Regions from separate parts of the Saccharopolyspora sp. 6M genome, predicted to be linked through region 2. Evidence: riboswitches for the same ligand, from Rfam matches in the RefSeq annotation. Region 2 holds a riboswitch; each other region holds the start of a gene.

Region 1 (6,036 bases), on a different contig from region 2:
CCATCTCAGTCTCCTTGTGTCGTGGTCCCGCGCAGGAGTTCGTCGGTGATGGGGACGCCGTCGGCGACGGCGGCCCTGGCCCGGTGCGCGGCCTGGTCCACGTTGGCGGTGAGCCGGTGCAGCGTGGAGCGCAGCGCCAGCACCTCCTCGAGTTCCATGCCGCTGGCGGCGAGCACCCGGTTCGGGATCTGCTCGGCGTGCTGCCGCAGCTCCCGCCCCCGCTCGGTCAGTCCGATCTCGACGGACCGCTCGTCGCGGGTGCTGCGCCGCCGGTCCACCAGTCCGCTCGCTTCGAGCCGTTTCAGCAGCGGCGACAGCGTCCCGGAGTCCAGCTTGAGCATCGCCCCGAGGTCCTTGACCGCCAGCGAGTCGTGTTCCCAGAGCACCAGCATCACCAGGTATTGCGGGTAGGTCAGTCCCAGCTCGTCGAGGAACGGCCGGTACAGGTTGGTGAAGGAGCGCGACGCGCTGTAGAGCGCGAAGCACACCTGCTGGTCCAGCGACAGCGCCGAGTCCGCGCTCATCCCCGCCTCCTGCACGTGGCCGACATTAGCCCTAATTCAAGTTGCGCGCAACTGAGTTGTGCGCATCCTAAATTCTGCAAGGGAACCTCCCCGTCATCCGGAACCACCACCGCGCGGCCCGCCGGAACACCACCGCCGCACTCCACCACACCGGCCACCACGGCTCCGGACGAGGCCGAGCGTGACAGGAAGGTTCCCCTCATCGCACCGGTGACAGGAAGGTTCCCCCGCTCGCATCGACCCACGCCGGTGGTCCACGCCTGCGACGTGACAGGAAGGTTCCCCTGCTCCCACCGCCCCGCGCGGTTTCGAGCGCCGGGCGGGCGAAGCGCTCTCAGCACTCGATGACGTTCACCGCGAGCCCCCCGCGAGCGGTCTCCTTGTACTTGACCTTCATGTCGCGCCCGGTCTCCCGCATCGTCTTGATCACCTTGTCGAGCGACACGAAGTGGCTGCCGTCGCCGCGCAGCGCCATCCGCGTCGCCGTGACGGCCTTGACCGCGGCGACGGCGTTGCGCTCGATGCACGGGATCTGCACCAGCCCGCCGATGGGGTCGCAGGTGAGGCCGAGGTTGTGCTCCATCGCGATCTCGGCGGCGTTCTCCACCTGCCACGGCGTCGCGCCCATCGCCTCGGCGAGCCCGGCGGCCGCCATCGAGCAGGCCGAACCGACTTCGCCCTGGCAGCCGACCTCGGCACCGGAGATCGACGCGTTCTCCTTGAACAGCACCCCGATGGCACCGGCGGCGAGCAGGAACCGGATGACGCCCTGCTCGTTCGCCCCCGGCACGAAGCGCACGTAGTAGTGCAGCACCGCGGGAACGATGCCGGCGGCACCGTTGGTGGGCGCGGTGACGACCCGTCCGCCTGCCGCGTTCTCCTCGTTGACCGCGAGCGCGAACAGGGTGAGCCATTCCATGGCGTCGTCCTGCTCGCCGAGGTTCGCCCGCAGCGCGGCGGCGCGCCGCTTCACCCGCAGCCCGCCGGGAAGTTCCCCGTCGTTGCGGCACCCGTTGTCGACGCACTCCTGCATCACGGACCAGATGTGCAGCAGCCGGGCGCGGACGTCCTCGGCGGAGCGCCAGGACAGCTCGTTGTCGAACATGACGTCGCTGATCCGGGAGCCGGATTCGGCGACCCGGGCGAGCAGTTCGTCGCCGGTGCGGAACGGGTGGCGCACCGGCGTCTCGTCCGGCTTGATCCGGTCGGTGCCGGCGGCCTCGTCGTCGACGACGAATCCGCCGCCGACGGAGTAGTACACCGCGGACCGCAGTTCCCCACCTGCGCCGAACGCCGCGAACCGCATCCCGTTGGGGTGCAGCGGCAGCGACCTGCGCCGGTGCATCACCAGGTCGCGGTCCACCGAGAACCGGATGTCGCGCTCCCCCGCCAGCAACAACCTGCCGTCGGCGCGGATCGTCTCCACCCGTTGTGCGACGGCGGCCGGGTCGACCGTCTCCGGGTCGTGCCCTTCCAGGCCGAGCAGCACCGCCTTGGGGCTGCCGTGGCCGTGCCCCGTCGCGCCGAGCGAACCGAACAGCTCGGCCTTCACCTTGTCGACCTGACCGAGCAGACCGTCGTCCTGCAGCCGCGCGGTGAACATCCGCGCCGCCCGCATCGGGCCGACGGTGTGCGAACTCGACGGGCCGATGCCCACCGAGAAGAGGTCGAAGACGCTGATCGTCACAGCTCCGCCCCCCTCAGCCCCGGCCTACTCACCACCGGTGAACTGGGCGTACTCCTGGGCCGTGAGCACAGCACCGGTCTGCTCGGCACGCACTTCGAGCAGCCAGCCCTCGCCGAACGGATCAGAGCCGATCACCGCGGGGTCGTCGGCGGCGGCCGCGTTGACGGCGACGACCTCGCCGGTCACGGGCGCGAACAGGTCGCTGACGGACTTGGTCGATTCCAGCTCACCGCAGGAGGCGCCGGATTCGATCCGCTCGCCCACCTCGGGCAGCTGCACGTAGACGATGTCGCCGAGCGCTTGGGCCGCGTACGGGGTGATGCCGATGCGCACCAGGTCGCCGCGGTCCTCGATCCACTCGTGCTCTTCGGTGTAGCGCAGCCGTTCGGGCAGGGACATGGAGGCTCCTCACCATCGCGGGCACGGGTGTGCCCTGGGTTCGCGGGCCTCCCCCTCTGTTTCGGGACCTGAGAGCTTCGCCGCGGTGGTTCGCGGCTTGCACCGTGGGTGCGGCGCCGGGGCGCGCGCTTTCCAGAGTGGCCTCGCCCGAGCGGTCATGGGTGCCTGAGAGTTTTGCGGGGAGGGTTTGCTCCTTCGGCGCCCTGCGTTGCGCAGGGTCTCTCCCGCTCGGGTTCTGCGGCGCTGTGCGGTTGTGGTCGTGCCCGGCAACGATAAACGGACGTGGGCGGGTGTCAACGCCCAGCCGCCCGGATCACAGCGAGGAAGGGAACCTTCCTGTCACCGGTGACAGGAAGGTTCCCTTCCTCGCGGCGGGGTGCGGGCGCCGGGCGGATGATGCTGGGGTCGGTGTTCGGTCGTGGGGTCGGGAGGCGGACCGGGTGAAGGTCGCAGTGCCGCGTGAGGTGAAGAACCACGAGTACCGGGTGGCGGGGGCCCCGGCAGGGGTGCACGAGCTGGCCGCGCGGGGGCACGCGGTGTTCGTGGAGGCCGGCGCCGGGCTCGGTTCGTCGATACCCGACGAGGACTACGCGGCGGCGGGCGCGACGATCGTGCCGTCCGCGGCGGACGCGTGGGCCGAGGGCGAGCTGGTGCTGAAGGTGAAGGAGCCGGTGGCCGAGGAGTTCCCGCGGCTGCGGGCGGGCCAGGTGCTGTTCACCTACCTGCACTTGGCGGCGTCGGCGGAGTTGACGGACGAGTTGCTGCGCGCCGAGGTGACGGCTCTCGCCTACGAGACGGTGCAGACGGCGCGCGGCGGGTTGCCGCTGCTGGCGCCGATGAGCGAGGTCGCGGGCAGGCTCGCCCCGCAGGTCGGCGCGCAGGCGCTGCTGACCCCGCAGGGTGGTCGCGGTGTGCTGCCGGGCGGCGTGCCCGGAGTACCGCCTGCGCGGGTGGTGGTGATCGGCGGCGGGGTGGCCGGGTTGAACGCGGCGCGGGTGGCGTCGGGCATGGGCGCCCAGGTGCAGGTGCTGGACACCGACGTGGACCGGCTGCGGGAGATCGACGCGGCGCATGGGGGCGCGATCCGCACGGTGACGTCGAACGCGTACGCGGTGGAGTCGGCGGTGCGGGCGGCGGACCTGGTGATCGGCGCGGTGCTGGTGCCGGGTGCGAAGACGCCGAAGCTGGTGTCGAACGAGCTGGTGGCGCGGTCAAAGCCGGGCAGCGTGCTGGTGGACGTGGCGATCGACCAGGGCGGGTGCTTCGAGGATTCGCGGCCGACGACGCACGAGGATCCGACGTTCCGGGTGCACGGTTCGGTGTTCTACTGCGTGGCGAACATGCCGGGCGCGGTGCCGAACACCTCGACGTACGCGTTGACGAACGTGACGTTGCCGTACGTGCTGCGGATCGCCGATCAGGGCTGGCGGGCGGCGTGCCGGGCGGATGCGGCGCTGGCCAGGGGCTTGAACGCGCACGGCGGGCTGCTGGTGAGCGAGGCGGTGGCGCTGGCGCACGGGCTGCCGAGCACGGCCCCGGACGCGGTGCTGGTCTGAGCGGATCCGCAACCGCGAGACCATCCGAGACCACTGCGCGGCGAGACCGGCGAGTTTCACTCGCGGAGGTGAGAAGACCCCGGAAGGGGTTAGAGGGCGGCCCGCTCAACCGGCCTGGGGGTCACCGGGAGCAGGCCGCCAGGTCCCAGTGTAGGACACGAACGCTTGATTTCCGACGTGCGCAGCGTGACGAACGCCCGGTTCCCCGCCACAACCGGAAGTCCACTCGACCGAGTGAGTTCGGTGCAGTCGGCCGGGTGAGCTGCCGATGGGAGTGCGCCAAGCCGCGGCGATCTGCGGCGGTGCTCGTCGCGGGCGCCACCGGGGCCCGCGTTCTCCGCCCCGATCAGCGCGCGCGATGACCGTACGACGCGGGGAGTGGCACGTGGACGACGCGAAGATGCGGGAGGCCGTCCTGGACCGGCTGGCCCGGCTGGAGCGGGTGGCCATCGAAGGCGGCACCGAGGAGCTGTTACCGGTCGCCAGGTCAGAGCTGCACCGCCTCACCAGCGGGCTCCGGGCCCTGCTGGAGGCCCACCACCCGGATGCCGACGGCCGCTGCCCCGCCTGCTCCGGCGCGGTGCGCAGCCGCAGCTGGCCGTGCGAGTCGTGGCTGATGGTGCACCGCGGCCTCATCGGCGACCGCACCGCGCCCGCCGCCCCGACCGGCCGCCACGGCCCGGCGGACGAGCCCGACCCGGACGCCGAGGGGCGGCAGCCCACCGGCCGCTGGCCGAGCAGCGCGCCGGTCCGCCACCACCGCTCCCCCCGCCCCGAGGACGGCCGGCCCACCGCAGCGCGCCGGCCCGGGCCGGAACGGCCCATCGCCTGGCCGCAGCACGGGACCGGTTGATTTCCGAACTCCTCCCTGTCGGCGCGGGCCGGTCAGGCAGGATGGGACCGGCCCCGCGCCCGAGCGTGATCGTCCGCGTCCCGCGCTCGCGAGCACCCGGCGGGGCCGAGCGACGATGGAGGAGCGTGTGCACGACGGCAGCGGCCGGATCCTGGTGCAGAACCTGAGCAAGAACTTCGGGCCGGTCAGCGCGGTCCGCGACCTCAGCTTCGCCGTTCACCCCGGTGTGGTGACCGGGTTCCTCGGCCCGAACGGATCCGGCAAGACGACGACGCTGCGCATGGTGCTGGGGCTGGTGAACCCGACGTCGGGAACCGCCACCGTCAACGGGGTGCCCTTCGCGCAGCTGCGCAACCCCGCCACCGTGGTCGGGGCGGTGCTGGAGGCGCAGAGCTTCCACCCGTCCCGCACGGCGCGCAACCACCTGCGCTGCTATTCGGCGGCGATGAACGTGCCCGACCAGCAGGTCGACCACGCCTTGGACCTCGTCGGGCTGACCGGCGCCGCGAACCGGGCCGCGGGCGGGTTCTCGCTGGGCATGCGGCAACGGCTGGCGCTGGCCACGGCGCTGCTCGGCGATCCGCAGGTGCTGATCTTGGACGAACCCGCCAACGGGCTCGACCCGGAGGGCATCGCGTGGCTGCGCGGCTTCCTGAAGTCGTTCGCCGCGTCCGGGCGCACCGTGCTCGTCTCCAGCCACCTGCTGCGCGAGATGGAGCACACCGTCGACCACGTGGTGATCGTGAGCCGCGGCGAGTGCGTCTACAACGGCGACCTGGACCAGCTGCGAGCGCAGCAGCGCAACCGGGTGCTCGTGCAGGCCGGTGATCCGCAGGCGCTGGTGAACGCGCTGCAGGCGGCCGGGCTGGCGGTCGAACCGCTGCCCGACGGGCGGATCGCCGTCACCGGCTCCGACTCCCGGTCGGTGGCCGAACTGGCCCTGCAGGCCGGGGTCGCCGTCTACGGGATCCAGGAGGAGCAGGTCGACCTCGAACGGCTGTTCTTCCAGCTCACCAG
Region 2 (6,036 bases):
CCGCCACGATCAGCTTCGGCCGGTTCTCCCGCGCCAGGCGAGCCACCTCGTCCATGTCGACCCGGTGATCGTCCTCGCGCACGTGGTACGGCACCACGGTGTAGAGCTTGCCGGAGAAGTTGATGCGCATCCCGTGCGTCAAATGACCACCATGGGCCAGGTCCAAGCCCATGATCGTGTCACCCGGCGACAACAAGGCGTGCATCGCCGCGGCGTTGGCCTGCGCACCCGAATGCGGCTGCACGTTCGCGAACGACGCCCCGAACAACGCCTTCACCCGATCGATCGCCAACTGCTCGACCACGTCCACATGCTCACAACCACCGTAATAACGGCGGCCCGGGTAGCCCTCGGCGTACTTGTTCGTCAACACCGAACCCTGCGCCTGCAACACCGCCTGCGGCGCGAAGTTCTCCGACGCGATCATCTCCAACGTGTTCTGCTGACGACCCAGCTCCGCCCCCACAGCAGCGGCCACCTCCGGATCCACCACCGCAAGCCGGTCGTTGAACAGGTCCGGTGTCGACATGAGCAATTGCCTCCTGGTGTTCGATCTGGGCTGCGCCGGACGGGTCCGGCGCGGTCCGGTCAAGGTTTCGAGAGCCCGTTGCGGGCGTGTGTCAGGCCTTGCGGCGGTAGAACGGCAGTTCCACGACTTCGGCGTCGATGGACTTGCCGCGGATGTCGACCTGCACCGCGGTACCGGGCGCGCTGTGCGCGCGGTCCACGTAGGCCATCGCGATCGGGTGACCGAGCGTCGGGGACGGGGCGCCGCTGGTGATCTCGCCGATCTCGGCGCCGTCGGCGAGCACCGGGTAGCCGTGCCGGGGCGCGCGGCGCGCGTCGGTGCGCAGCCCCACCAGGGTGCGCTCCGTCGGAGCCGCCGCGACCTGCGCCAGCGCGGCCTTGCCGATGAAGTCACCGGGCTTGTCCAGCTTCACCACGCGCCCCAGGTTCGCGTGGAACGGGGTGAGCGAGGCGGACAGCTCGTTGCCGTACAGCGGCATGCCCGCCTCCAGCCGCAGCGTGTCGCGGCAGGACAGCCCCGCCGGGACCAGTCCGCGCTCGGCGCCGGAGTCGGTCAGCGCGCGCCACACCGCGGGCGCGTCCGCGGGGGAGGTGAACAGCTCGAAGCCGTCCTCGCCGGTGTAGCCCGTGCGCGCCAGCAGCACCTGCTTCCCGGCGACCTCGCTGGGATACCCGGCGTAGTACTTCACGGTGGACAGGTCGGTGCCGGTCAGCGGCGCCAAGATCGACACCGACTCCGGTCCCTGCACGGCGATCAGCGCGTACTCGTCGGAGACGTCGCGGTGCGCGGCGTCGAACCCGGCGATGCGCTCGGCGAGCTCGGCGGAGACCACGGCCGCGTTGGCCGCGTTGGCGACCACCAGGAACCGCTGCTCGTCCAGCCGGTAGACGATGAGGTCGTCGAGCACGCCGCCCTCGGTGTTGCACAGCATGGTGTAGCGGGCGCGACCCACCGTGATCGCGGACGCGTTCGCGACGAGCGCGTGGTCCAGCGCCGCGGCCGCCTCCGGGCCGCTGATCTCGATCTCGCCCATGTGCGAGAGGTCGAACAACCCGGCCGCGGTCCGCACCGCCTGGTGCTCGGCGGTGTCCCCCGAGTAGCGGACCGGCATCCGCCAGCCCGCGAAGTCGGTGAAGTGCGCGCCGAGGGACTCGTGGACCTCGTGCAGCGGTGTCCGTCGCGGAGCGGGGGGCGACGACGTCATGGTGCGGAACTCCTCCTGGTGGGCACCGATCACGTCCGAGGGGGACCGGTTGCGGCCACTTCCAGCAGAAACCATATCCGGGGTCCTCCGACGGCGATGGGCGCGGGCGTGCGCTGCCGGTCTCCCCGGAGTCATTGGCCTGAGAGTTTCACCGCGCACGAGGGCGGCTTGCACCGTGGGCGAGGGACACGGGTCCCTGCTTTTCTCCGTGATCGCCTGCTGTCGCGCGGTAGCGGGGCCTGAGAGTTTGGTGGGGAGGATTGCTCCTTCGGCGCTGCACCCAGGAATCGCATCCTGCACGGACCAGGGGCTCCTGGCGGGGCGCAGACTCTCCCGCACGACGTCGTCGGCGTTGTAGTCCGGTGTTGTGTTGTGCTCCGGAACGCTACGGAGATCACACAGCGCAGTCAACCGAACGTGAGCGTGATCCCGTCGCCGCGCGCGGAGTTCAGCGCTGCGGGAACAGCCGGGCGTGCTGGGCGCGGAGGCCGTCGACCAGCGCCCGCAGCGCCAGTTCGAAGCTGTCGTCGTCGATCTCGGCGGCGTGCTCGCGCAGCAGGTGGGCGCCGTGCAGGTGCGGGAACCGCTCGTCGTAGACCTCGGCGTCGTCGACGAACCCGCCCGCGAACGAGCCCATCGCCGCACCGAGCACCAGGAACTTGGTGGAGGCGCCGATCATCGTGGCGTACCGCTGCGGCCAGCCCGCGCTGGTCAGCCCGCCGTGCACGGCGTCGGCGCGGCGCAGCGAGGTCTCCCGGCGGGCCGGTCCGGACGCCATGAACGGCACCAGGTTGGGGTGGGCGGCGAGCGCGGCCCGGTAGGAGCGGGCCCAGCGGGTGAGGCCGGTGGGCCAGTCGATGTCGAACCCGCTGGTGTCGACGGTGCCCATCACGCCGTCGGCGACGTCGTGCAGCAGCGCTTCCTTGGTGGCCACGTGGTTGTAGAGCGAGGCGGCGCGGACGCCGAGGGAGTCGGCGAGCCTGCGCATGGACAGCGCTTCGAGGCCTTGGCCGTCGATGATCGCCAGCGCGTGTTCGCGGATGCGTTCGCGGGTGAGCTGGGGGCTCTTGGGTCTGCCCATGCCGCGCTCCTGCCTGCCGCCCGCTGCCGGTCGGCGCCCCCTCGGTGGGCGCCGTGCCCGTCCGCGTCCGCTGCGGATCGTGTCGATCAGTGTCCGGTGCGCGGCTCTTGCCGCGGTGCGCGGGGTGGTCCTAGAGTCCAAAACTAACGACGTTAGTCGTCAGGTGTCCAACGGCGGACGACCGTGCCGCCCGCACCGGCGACATCCTCACGGAGGTGGACGATGGTCAACGACGACGAGTCCCCGGAGCGGGTCGAGCCGCACACCACGCTGTCGCTCGCCTCGGTCCTCGCCGAGCCGGCGCGGCTGCGCCCGGCGCACCCCGCGGTCGTCGAGGGCGAGCAGCGGGTGACCTACGGCGAGCTGTGGGAGCAGGTCCGGGCGCACGCGGCCGCGCTGCGCGCTCGCGGGATCGAGCCGGGCGACCGGGTCGCGATCGTGGCGCCCAACGTGATCGATTTCGTGCGCGCCTACTACGCGGTGCTCACCGCGGGCGCGGTCGTGGTGCCGGTTCCGCTGCTGCTGGTCCCGGACGAGGCGGCGTACCTGCTGCGCAACTCCGGCGCGAAGCTCGTCGTCGGGCACACGAGCCAGCTGGCGCTCGCCGCCGAATCGGCGCGCCGCGCCGGCATCCCGCTGGTCTCGATCGGCCCGTCGGTGCCCGGCCCGGAGACCCCGGACTCGTTGAGCGAGGCGGCGGCCGCGGCCGAACCGGTCCGCTCCTTCGCCACCCGCGCGCCCGACGACCCCGCGGTGATCTTCTACACCAGCGGCACCACCGGCCGGCCGAAGGGCGCGGTGCTCACCCACCTGAACCTGGTGCTCAACGCGACGGTGAACGCCTTCGACGCCAACGACACCCGCCGCGAGGACCTGATCCTCGGCTGCCTGCCGCTGTTCCACGTCTTCGGGCAGACCGTCTCGCTGAACACCACGTTCCGGGCGGGCGCGACGCTGGTGCTGCAACCCAAGTTCGACCCGGCCGAGGCGCTGCGGCTCATCCGGGACCACCGCATCACCCAGCTCAACGGCGTGCCCACCATGTACATCCGGATGCTGGAGGCCGCCGGGGACGACGACGACCTGTCCTCGCTGCGGATGTGCGTGTCCGGTGGCGCGGCGCTGCCGGTGGCGGTGCTGGAGCGGTTCCAGCGGCGCTTCGGCGCCCCGATCCACGAGGGCTACGGGCTGTCCGAGACCTCGCCGACGGCCACCGTGAACCAGCCCGCGTTCGGGCCGCGCGCAGGCACCGTCGGGCACGCGCTGTGGGGCATCGACGTCGAGATCGCCGAACCGTCCGTGGAGGACCGGATCGAACTGCTGCCCGCCGGGGAGACCGGCGAGGTCGTGGTCCGCGGCCACAACGTGTTCGCCGGGTACCTGGACGACCCGGAGGCCACCTCGGCGGCGCTCGTCGACGGCTGGTTCCGCACCGGTGACATGGGCGTCAAGGACGCCGAGGGCTACCTGTCCATCGTGGACCGCAAGAAGGATCTGATCATCCGCAACGGCTACAACATCTACCCGCGCGAGGTGGAGGAGCTGCTGATCCGGCACCCCGCCGTCGCGCAGTGCGCGGTGATCGGCCTGCCCGACCCGGGGCGTGGCGAGGAGGTGTGCGCGGTCGTGGTGCCCGAACGCGGTGAGGACCCGGACGAGGCGCTGGGCAAGGCCATCATCGCCTGGGCCGCGGAGCAGACCGCGCACCACAAGTACCCGCGCCGCGTCGTGTTCGTCGACGAGCTGCCGCTGGGTCCCAGCCACAAGGTGCTCAAGCGGGAACTGCGCAGCCGCATCGCCGAATCCTCCTGACCCCCGACCTCGCCACACCGGCCTCGCCGAAAGGACCCGCCACCGATGGTCGACTTCTCCCTGTCCGAGACCGAACGCGACATCCGCGACTGGGTGCGCACGTTCGTGCAGCGCGAGCTGGTGCCGCTGGAGCCGGAGGTGCTGCGCCGCGAGCGCGACCACGAACGCGGCCTCACCCGCGAGGAGCTGGCCGAACTGCGCAAGAAGGCGCGCGACGCCGGGTTCTGGGGCGTGCAGACCCCCGAGGAGTACGGCGGGATGAATCTCTCCGCCGTGCTCACCGCGCTGATCGAGATCGAGCTGGGCCGCACCTTCGTGCCGTTCAGCTTCGGCGGCTACGCGGACAACATCCTCTACCACGCCAACGAGGAGCAGAAGCAGCGCTACCTGGTGCCCACCATCGAGGGCGAGCGCAAGTCCTGCTTCGCCATCACCGAGCCGGGGGCGGGTTCGGACGCCAAGAACCTCCGCACCACGGCCCGCAAGGACGGCGCGGAGTGGGTGATCGACGGGGAGAAGACGTTCATCACCGGCGGCATCGATGCCGACTTCACCATGGTCTTCGCCGTCACCGACAAGGAGAAGGGCGCCGACGGCGGCGTCACCTGCTTCCTCGCCGACCGGGACGCCGGCTGGAAGTCGGAGCCCATCGAGATCATGGGCGAGTGGGACCGCCAGCCCGCCGCGCTGGTCTTCGACGGCGTCCGGGTGCCGGAGGAGAACGTGCTCGGCGAGGTCGGCGGCGGTTTCAAGCTGGCCATGCAGTGGATCGGCCGCGGCCGCTACCTGTTGCCCGCCCGCGCCCTCGGCGGCTGCGAGCGGATGATGGAGATGTCGATGGACTACGCCCGCAACCGGCAGACGTTCGGGGCGCCCATCGCCGACCGGCAGGCCATCCAGTGGATGATCGCGGACTCGGCGGTGGAGATCGAGGCGCTGCGCTGGCTGGTGCTGCAGGCCGCGTGGCAGGTCGACCAGGGCGCCGACTCCCGGCACGCGCAGTCCATCGCGAAGCTCTACGGCGGCACCAGGGCGAACGAGATCGTGGACCGGATGCTGCAGATCCACGGCGGCATGGGCTACACCCGCGAGCTGCCCATCGAGCGCTGGTACCGGGACATCCGGCTGCTGCGCATCTTCGAGGGCACCGACGAGATCCAGCGCCGCACCATCGCCCGCAACCTGCTCAAGGGGCACGCCCAGGTCGGCGGGGTGCTCGGCTGATCCGGCGACGCGGCGGATCGGCCCGGTCACACCCTCGATCGGATGTCCGATTCGCCGGTAACCTGGGTGCAGCGTGATCGACCGGCCCGACTGGGAGCTGCTATGTCGTTGTTCAAGAAGGTGACCGACTTCGCCAAGAGCCCGCAGGGCAAGAAGGCGATCGACCAGGCCAAGCGGTACGCGAGC
Region 3 (6,036 bases), on a different contig from region 2:
CGCCTGCGGTTCGAGGAAGACCCGGGCACCGGATTCCTCCAACACCTGGTCGTCTCCCTGCGGCTCGCTGGCGATCGACGCCTGCAACTCGGCCTGCCCGGCCTCGTCCGCGACCGGGGCGATGCGCAGCCCCGATCCTTCGGGCGAGTCACCGCCGGCCAACACGACCTTGATGACCTCGGCTGCGCTCTCGCTGATCGTGAGCATTGCTGCACTCCTCTCGGAGGCGATCGGATGGAGTCGCCCACCGTAGTGCATCGGCGGCGGCTCCCGCTCACCCCCGCGCCGCGGTCAGCCCTCGTAGGCCGAAAGCGGAGGGCACGAGCACACCAGGTTCCGGTCCCCGCGTGCCCCGTCGATCCGGCGCACCGCGGGCCACACCTTCGGCGCCCCGGTGCCCATCGGGTAAGCCGCCTCCGCCCGGCTGTAGGGGTGCTCCCACGGCCCGGCCAGCGAGGCCGCCGTGTGCGGAGCGTGCACGAGCGGGTTGTCGTCGGCCGGCCAGTGGCCGCCGGCGACCTTGTCGATCTCGCCCTTGATGGCGATCATCGCGTCGCAGAACCGGTCCAGCTCGGCGAGGTTCTCGCTCTCGGTCGGCTCCACCATCAGCGTGCCCGCCACCGGGAACGACATCGTCGGCGCGTGCAGCCCGTAGTCGGCGAGCCGTTTGGCCACGTCGTCCACGGTGACGCCGGAGGCCTTGGTGAGCGGCCGCAGGTCCAGGATGCACTCGTGGGCGACGAACCCGCCGGAGCCGGTGTAGAGCACCGGGAAGTGCTCGTCGAGCCGCCGCGCCACGTAGTTCGCCGCGGCGACGGCCGTCAGCGTCGCCCGCCGCAGCCCGTCGGAGCCCATCATCCGCACGTAGGCCCAGGAGATCGGCAGGATCGAGGCGCTGCCCCACGGCGCGGCGCTGATCGGCCCGACCCCGGTCTCCGGCCCCGCGGCGGGCTGCAGCGGGTGGTTCGGCAGGAACGGCGCCAGGTGCTCGCGCACCCCGATCGGGCCGACGCCGGGACCGCCACCGCCGTGCGGGATGCAGAACGTCTTGTGCAGGTTCAGGTGCGAGACGTCGGAGCCGAACTCGCCCATCCGCGCCAGGCCGATGAGCGCGTTCAAGTTCGCGCCGTCCACGTAGACCTGGCCGCCCGCCTCGTGCACCAGCCCGCACACCTGTTCCACGGTGTCCTCGTACACGCCGTGCGTGGACGGATAGGTGATCATGATGGCGGCGAGGTCGTCGCGGTGCTGGTCGACGACTTCGCGCAGGTGGTCGAGCTCGATGTTGCCCTGGTCGTCGCAGCGCACCACGACCACGCGCAGCCCGGCCATCACGGCGCTGGCCGCGTTGGTGCCGTGCGCGCTCGCCGGGATCAGGCACACGTCCCGCGCCGCCGCACCACGGCTGTGGTGGTAGGCGCGGATGGCCAGCAGCCCGGCGAACTCGCCCTGGCTGCCCGCGTTCGGCTGCAGGCTCACCGAGTGGTACCCGGTGATCTCGGCCAGCCAGCGCTCCAGGTCGTGCACGATCTCCAGCAGGCCGGTGGCGTCCTGGGCGGGCGCGAACGGGTGGAGCTCGGCGAACTCCGGCCAGGTGATCGGCTCCATCTCCGCGGTCGCGTTGAGCTTCATCGTGCAGGAGCCCAGCGGGATCATGCTGCGGTCCAGCGCCACGTCCGAATCGGACAGGCTGCGCAGGTAGCGCAGCAGCGAGGTCTCCGAGCGGTGCGCGTGGAACACCGGGTGCGTCATGTACTCGGAGGTGCGCAGCAGCGCGGTCGGCAGCGCGTCGTCGGTCTCGGCGTCCAGCTCGTCGATGCCGGCCAGCGAACCCCCGGCGATGCCGAACGCCTCCGCGACCCGCACCAGCGCTTCCCGGGTGGTGGTCTCGTCGCAGCTGACGCCGACGTGGTCGTCGTCGATGTGGCGCAGGTTGATGCCGCCGTCCCGCGCGGCGCGGACCACCTCGGCGGCCCGGCCGGGGACCTCGGCGACGAGGGTGTCGAAGAACTCGGCGTGCACGATGCGCACCCCGCCGCGGCGCAGCCGCTCGGCCAGCACCGCCGCCATCCGGTGCGCCCGCTTCGCGATGGCCCGCAGCCCGGCGGGACCGTGGTACACGCCGTACATGCCCGCCACCACGGCGAGCAGCACCTGGGCGGTGCAGATGTTGCTGGTGGCCTTCTCCCGGCGGATGTGCTGCTCGCGGGTCTGCAGCGCCAGCCGGTAGGCCTGGTTCCCGTCCGCGTCGACGCTCACCCCGACCAGCCGGCCGGGCAGCTGCCGCTCGATGCCCTTGCGCACCGCCATGTAACCGGCGTGCGGGCCGCCGAAGCCCATCGGGACGCCGAAGCGCTGCGTCGTGCCCACCACCACGTCCGCGCCCAGCTCACCGGGAGCGCGCAGCACCGTCAGCGCGAGCAGGTCGGCGCTGACCACCACCATGCCGCCGCGCTCGTGCACCTCGTCGATGACCGCCTGGTGGTCGCGGACCGCTCCGGACGCACCCGGGTAGGCCAGCAGCGCCCCGAAGAACTCGCCGTCCGGCAGCGCCGACGCGCCCGCGGACAGGTCCGCCACCACGACCTCGATGCCCAGCGGTTCCGCCCGCGTGCGCAGCACCGCGAGGGTCTGCGGCAGCACGTCGGCGTCCACCACGAACCGCGGCGACTTGGCCCGGCCCGCGCGGCGCACCAGCGTCATGCCCTCGGCCGCCGCGGTGGCCTCGTCGAGCATCGACGAGTTCGCGACCGGCACGCCGGTCAGGTCGGCCACCATGGTCTGGAAGTTCAGCAGCGCTTCGAGCCTGCCCTGCGAGATCTCCGGCTGGTACGGCGTGTACGCCGTGTACCAGGCGGGGCTCTCCAGCACGTTGCGCCGGATCACCGGCGGCGTGATCGTCGGGTAGTAGCCCAGGCCGATCATCTCGGTGTGCGGGCTGTTCAGCCTGGCCAGGTCGCGCAGCTGCTGGAGCGCCTCGGCTTCGGTGGCCGGTTCCGGCAACGCCAGCTGCAGGTCCCGCTCGCGGATGCCGTCGGGCACCGCCGACTGCCCCAGCTCCTCCAGCGAGCCGACGCCGATCACGTCGAGCATCCGGGCCAGCTCAGCGGGCAGCGGCCCGACATGGCGGTCGGCGAACGGAGTGCCGTGTTCCAGGGCGGCCAGCGGGATACGGTCTTCGGTCGTCATCGCCACACCTCATTCATCGCGACGGACAGGGCGGCAGCACGTGTGCTGCTCTCCCCCTCTGTCACTGTCCGCGACGCGAACGCCTGAGAGCTTCACCCGGTCCGTGGACCGGACTTGCACCGTCGGCGGGGAACCACGTCGGTGGTCCCGCTTTCCAGAGGTATCTCGCCCGTGCGGTCCAGCAGGCCTGAGAGGTTGTCGGGGAGGGTTTGCTCCTTCGGCGCCGCCGCTGACCAGGTCAACGGCGAACTCTCCCGCGCGGGGTCGGCGATGCACAGCAGCTTACCCGATCCGGTGACGGCCGAACGGTGCGATCTTCATCCCGCCCGATCATCCCAGCGGCACGGGGCGTGACATCGACGGGCGGTGACCCGACGGCCGCGGGCGCCAGGACGGCCTGGCCGGATCCGCCGACAGCCCGCGCACGGCGAGCGGGACCGGATAGACCGATCGGCGCCTGCGCCCGACGGGCGGGACCAGAACAGGCCGAACGGTGGCCCGCGCACGGCGAGAGCGGCCGATCGGGTCGATAGGTGGCCCTCGCACCTGCTGGCGGCAAGACCGCCGGACCCGCGCCGGACGGCACGGCGGCCACGGCGGGCCTAGCGCGCCTCGGCGATCAGCCGATGCGGCGGTCCCGGCGCCGCGACAGCTCGTCGGCGACCGGCTCGTCCGGCTCGGCACCGTCGGCGCGCTCGGCGGGGAACTCGTGGATGGTGCCGGTGATCTCGCGCATCGCACCGCTGACCGCGATGCCGAACACGCCCTGGCCACCCTGCAGCAGGTCCACGACCTCCTCGGCGGAGGTGCACTCGTAGACCGTCGTGCCGTCGCTGAACAGCGTGATGCGGGCCAGGTCCTCCACCCCGCGGTGGCGCAGGTGCTCGACCGCGACCCGGATGTTGTGCAACGAGACCCCGGTGTCCAGCAGCCGCTTGACGACCTTGAGCACCAGGATGTCCTTGAACGAGTACAGCCGCTGCGACCCGGAACCGGCGGCGCCGCGGATCGACGGCCCGACCAGCTTGGTGCGCGCCCAGTAGTCCAGCTGCCGGTAGGTGATCCCGGCGATCTGGCACGCCGCGGGGCCGCGGTAGCCGACGAGCTCGTCCGGCAGCGCGGTCTCCGGGAACGGCTTCGACCCCTCCGCGGCGGCATCCTCGCCAGGTGCTCGCTCCACCACGCCTGCCTCCCTCCGCCCGGCCGAAGCCGGCGAACCACCGAACCCGGCTCGTCGCATGATCACCACCCGAGCGCGAGGACGATCATGGAACCGGGGGTTTGACCTTCCCCGACCTGGAAAATCACATCGGGGCGATTCGCGCACTCCGAAGGTAAGCCCGCCCGGTGGGCGGGTCAACGCGACGCGCGGGGACGCCCGCCCACCCCGGGTGTGACGCACGCCCCGCCTTCGCGCACGCACCGCACCCGAAGCCGCACCCGCGCGGGCCCCGACATGCGAAAGGGACTCCCGGTGCGAGCTGCACCAGGAGCCCCCTCACGACGACGCGGGCGGCGGGGCGGGTCGTGCGCCCGCCCGCCGCGATCAGGTGTCCGCGCCGCGGAAGTCCTCCGGCGAGACCGAGTCCAGGAACTCCCGGAACTTCTCGACCTCGTCCTCCTGCTCGTCCGGGATGATCAACCCGGCTTCGTCCAGCACCGATTCGTCGGCGTGGATCGGCACCCCGATCCGCAACGCCAGCGCCACCGAGTCGCTCGGCCGCGCCGAGACCCGCACGTCCCCGTCGAAGATGAGCTCGGCGAAGAACGTGCCCTCCTGCAGGTCGGTGATCCGCACCTGCTCCAGGTCCCGCCCGAGGGCGCCGATGACGTCCTTGAGCAGGTCGTGGGTGAGGGGTCTGGCGGGTCGCACCCCCTGCTGCTCCAGCGCGATCGCGGTGGCCTCCACCGATCCGATCCAGATCGGCAGGTACCGCTCGCCCTCGGTCTCGCGCAGCAGCAGGATCGGCTGGTTGGCTGGTAGTTCCACTCGCACGCCGACGACGCGCATTTCGCTGCTCATCGACACATCGCCTCCTCCAGCGCGCCGAAGCGTGACATCCTTGGTCGAGGATCGCGCACCGACGCCTCTGACGCTACCCGCGATACGGCGGACACGCCGACCTCCGGCCGTCGTCCCCGCCCGGATTTTCCGCTCGGTGGACGGCTTTTCCGGCTCGTTCCCGGCCTCGCACCGACGGTGTCGCCGGTACCGGGCCTTTCCGTTGTCCGCCCCGGGCCGGGGCGGTCGTTGACGCCGTTGCGCACCGGTTCCGCGGCACCCGCAGGTGCTCACCGGACGCGATTCCCGCGACGTTTCCGCCGCGGACCGCCCCGGATCCGGGCGCCCGGCACCCGGGAGGGCGCCGACCGCTCGCGACGCGAACGATGTCCCCCGTCACGATACACCGCAGCACATCCCGCAGAACCCGTTCCGGAGTGCGGGAACCACCGGCTCGAAGATCGCTCGCAACGATCACCGCCGAGAACGATCGGGGCGGCGCCGGATGGCGTCGCCCCGATGCGCTCTGTCCGCGGAACGTCCGGCTCAGCGGCCCTGATCGTCGATGGGACCGGTCAGGAACACCAACCGGAACTTCCCGATCTGCACCTCGTCGCCGTTGGCCAGCACCGAGGTGTCCACCGGTTCCCGGTTGACGTAGGTGCCGTTGAGGCTGCCGACGTCGACGACGACGAAGTCGTTGCCCTCTCGCCGGAACTCGGCGTGCCGACGGGACACCGTCACGTCGTCGAGGAAGATGTCGCTGTCCGGGTGGCGTCCGGCGCTGGTGGTCTCCCTGTCGAGCAGGAACCGCGACCCGGCGTTCGGGCCGCGCTTGACCACCA

Evidence for each region. A riboswitch is a leader RNA that binds a small molecule or an ion and turns the genes downstream of it on or off. The one in region 2 is predicted to bind glycine.
Region 1: linked by a shared signal. The riboswitch ahead of gcvH (glycine cleavage system protein GcvH) and the one ahead of gcvT (glycine cleavage system aminomethyltransferase GcvT) in region 2 are both predicted to bind glycine.
Region 3: linked by a shared signal. The riboswitch ahead of gcvP (aminomethyl-transferring glycine dehydrogenase) and the one ahead of gcvT (glycine cleavage system aminomethyltransferase GcvT) in region 2 are both predicted to bind glycine.

What each region holds. Positions count from the first base shown of each region.
Region 1 covers NZ_JAIUJZ010000081.1:9,281-15,316, reverse strand. Annotated here, with positions in the region: gene LCD31_RS12850 (organic hydroperoxide resistance protein) at 1-4, opposite strand, end outside; gene LCD31_RS12845 (MarR family winged helix-turn-helix transcriptional regulator) at 6-524, opposite strand; gene LCD31_RS12840 (L-serine ammonia-lyase) at 859-2,211, opposite strand; gene gcvH (glycine cleavage system protein GcvH) at 2,236-2,610, opposite strand; glycine riboswitch at 2,753-2,847, opposite strand; gene ald (alanine dehydrogenase) at 3,051-4,166, shown strand; gene LCD31_RS12825 (hypothetical protein) at 4,525-5,019, shown strand; gene LCD31_RS12820 (ABC transporter ATP-binding protein) at 5,135-6,036, shown strand, end outside.
Region 2 covers NZ_JAIUJZ010000144.1:11,321-17,356, reverse strand. Annotated here, with positions in the region: partial or broken gene LCD31_RS19220 (serine hydroxymethyltransferase) at 1-529, opposite strand, end outside; gene gcvT (glycine cleavage system aminomethyltransferase GcvT) at 621-1,733, opposite strand; glycine riboswitch at 1,852-1,950, opposite strand; glycine riboswitch at 1,951-2,079, opposite strand; gene LCD31_RS19210 (TetR/AcrR family transcriptional regulator) at 2,182-2,814, opposite strand; gene LCD31_RS19205 (long-chain fatty acid--CoA ligase) at 3,037-4,626, shown strand; gene LCD31_RS19200 (acyl-CoA dehydrogenase family protein) at 4,672-5,850, shown strand; gene LCD31_RS19195 (hypothetical protein) at 5,953-6,036, shown strand, end outside.
Region 3 covers NZ_JAIUJZ010000057.1:6,108-12,143, reverse strand. Annotated here, with positions in the region: gene LCD31_RS09560 (HesB/YadR/YfhF-family protein) at 1-207, opposite strand, end outside; gene gcvP (aminomethyl-transferring glycine dehydrogenase) at 292-3,189, opposite strand; glycine riboswitch at 3,354-3,456, opposite strand; gene LCD31_RS09550 (MerR family transcriptional regulator) at 3,809-4,429, opposite strand; gene LCD31_RS09545 (bifunctional nuclease family protein) at 4,736-5,212, opposite strand; gene garA (glycogen accumulation regulator GarA) at 5,738-6,036, opposite strand, start outside.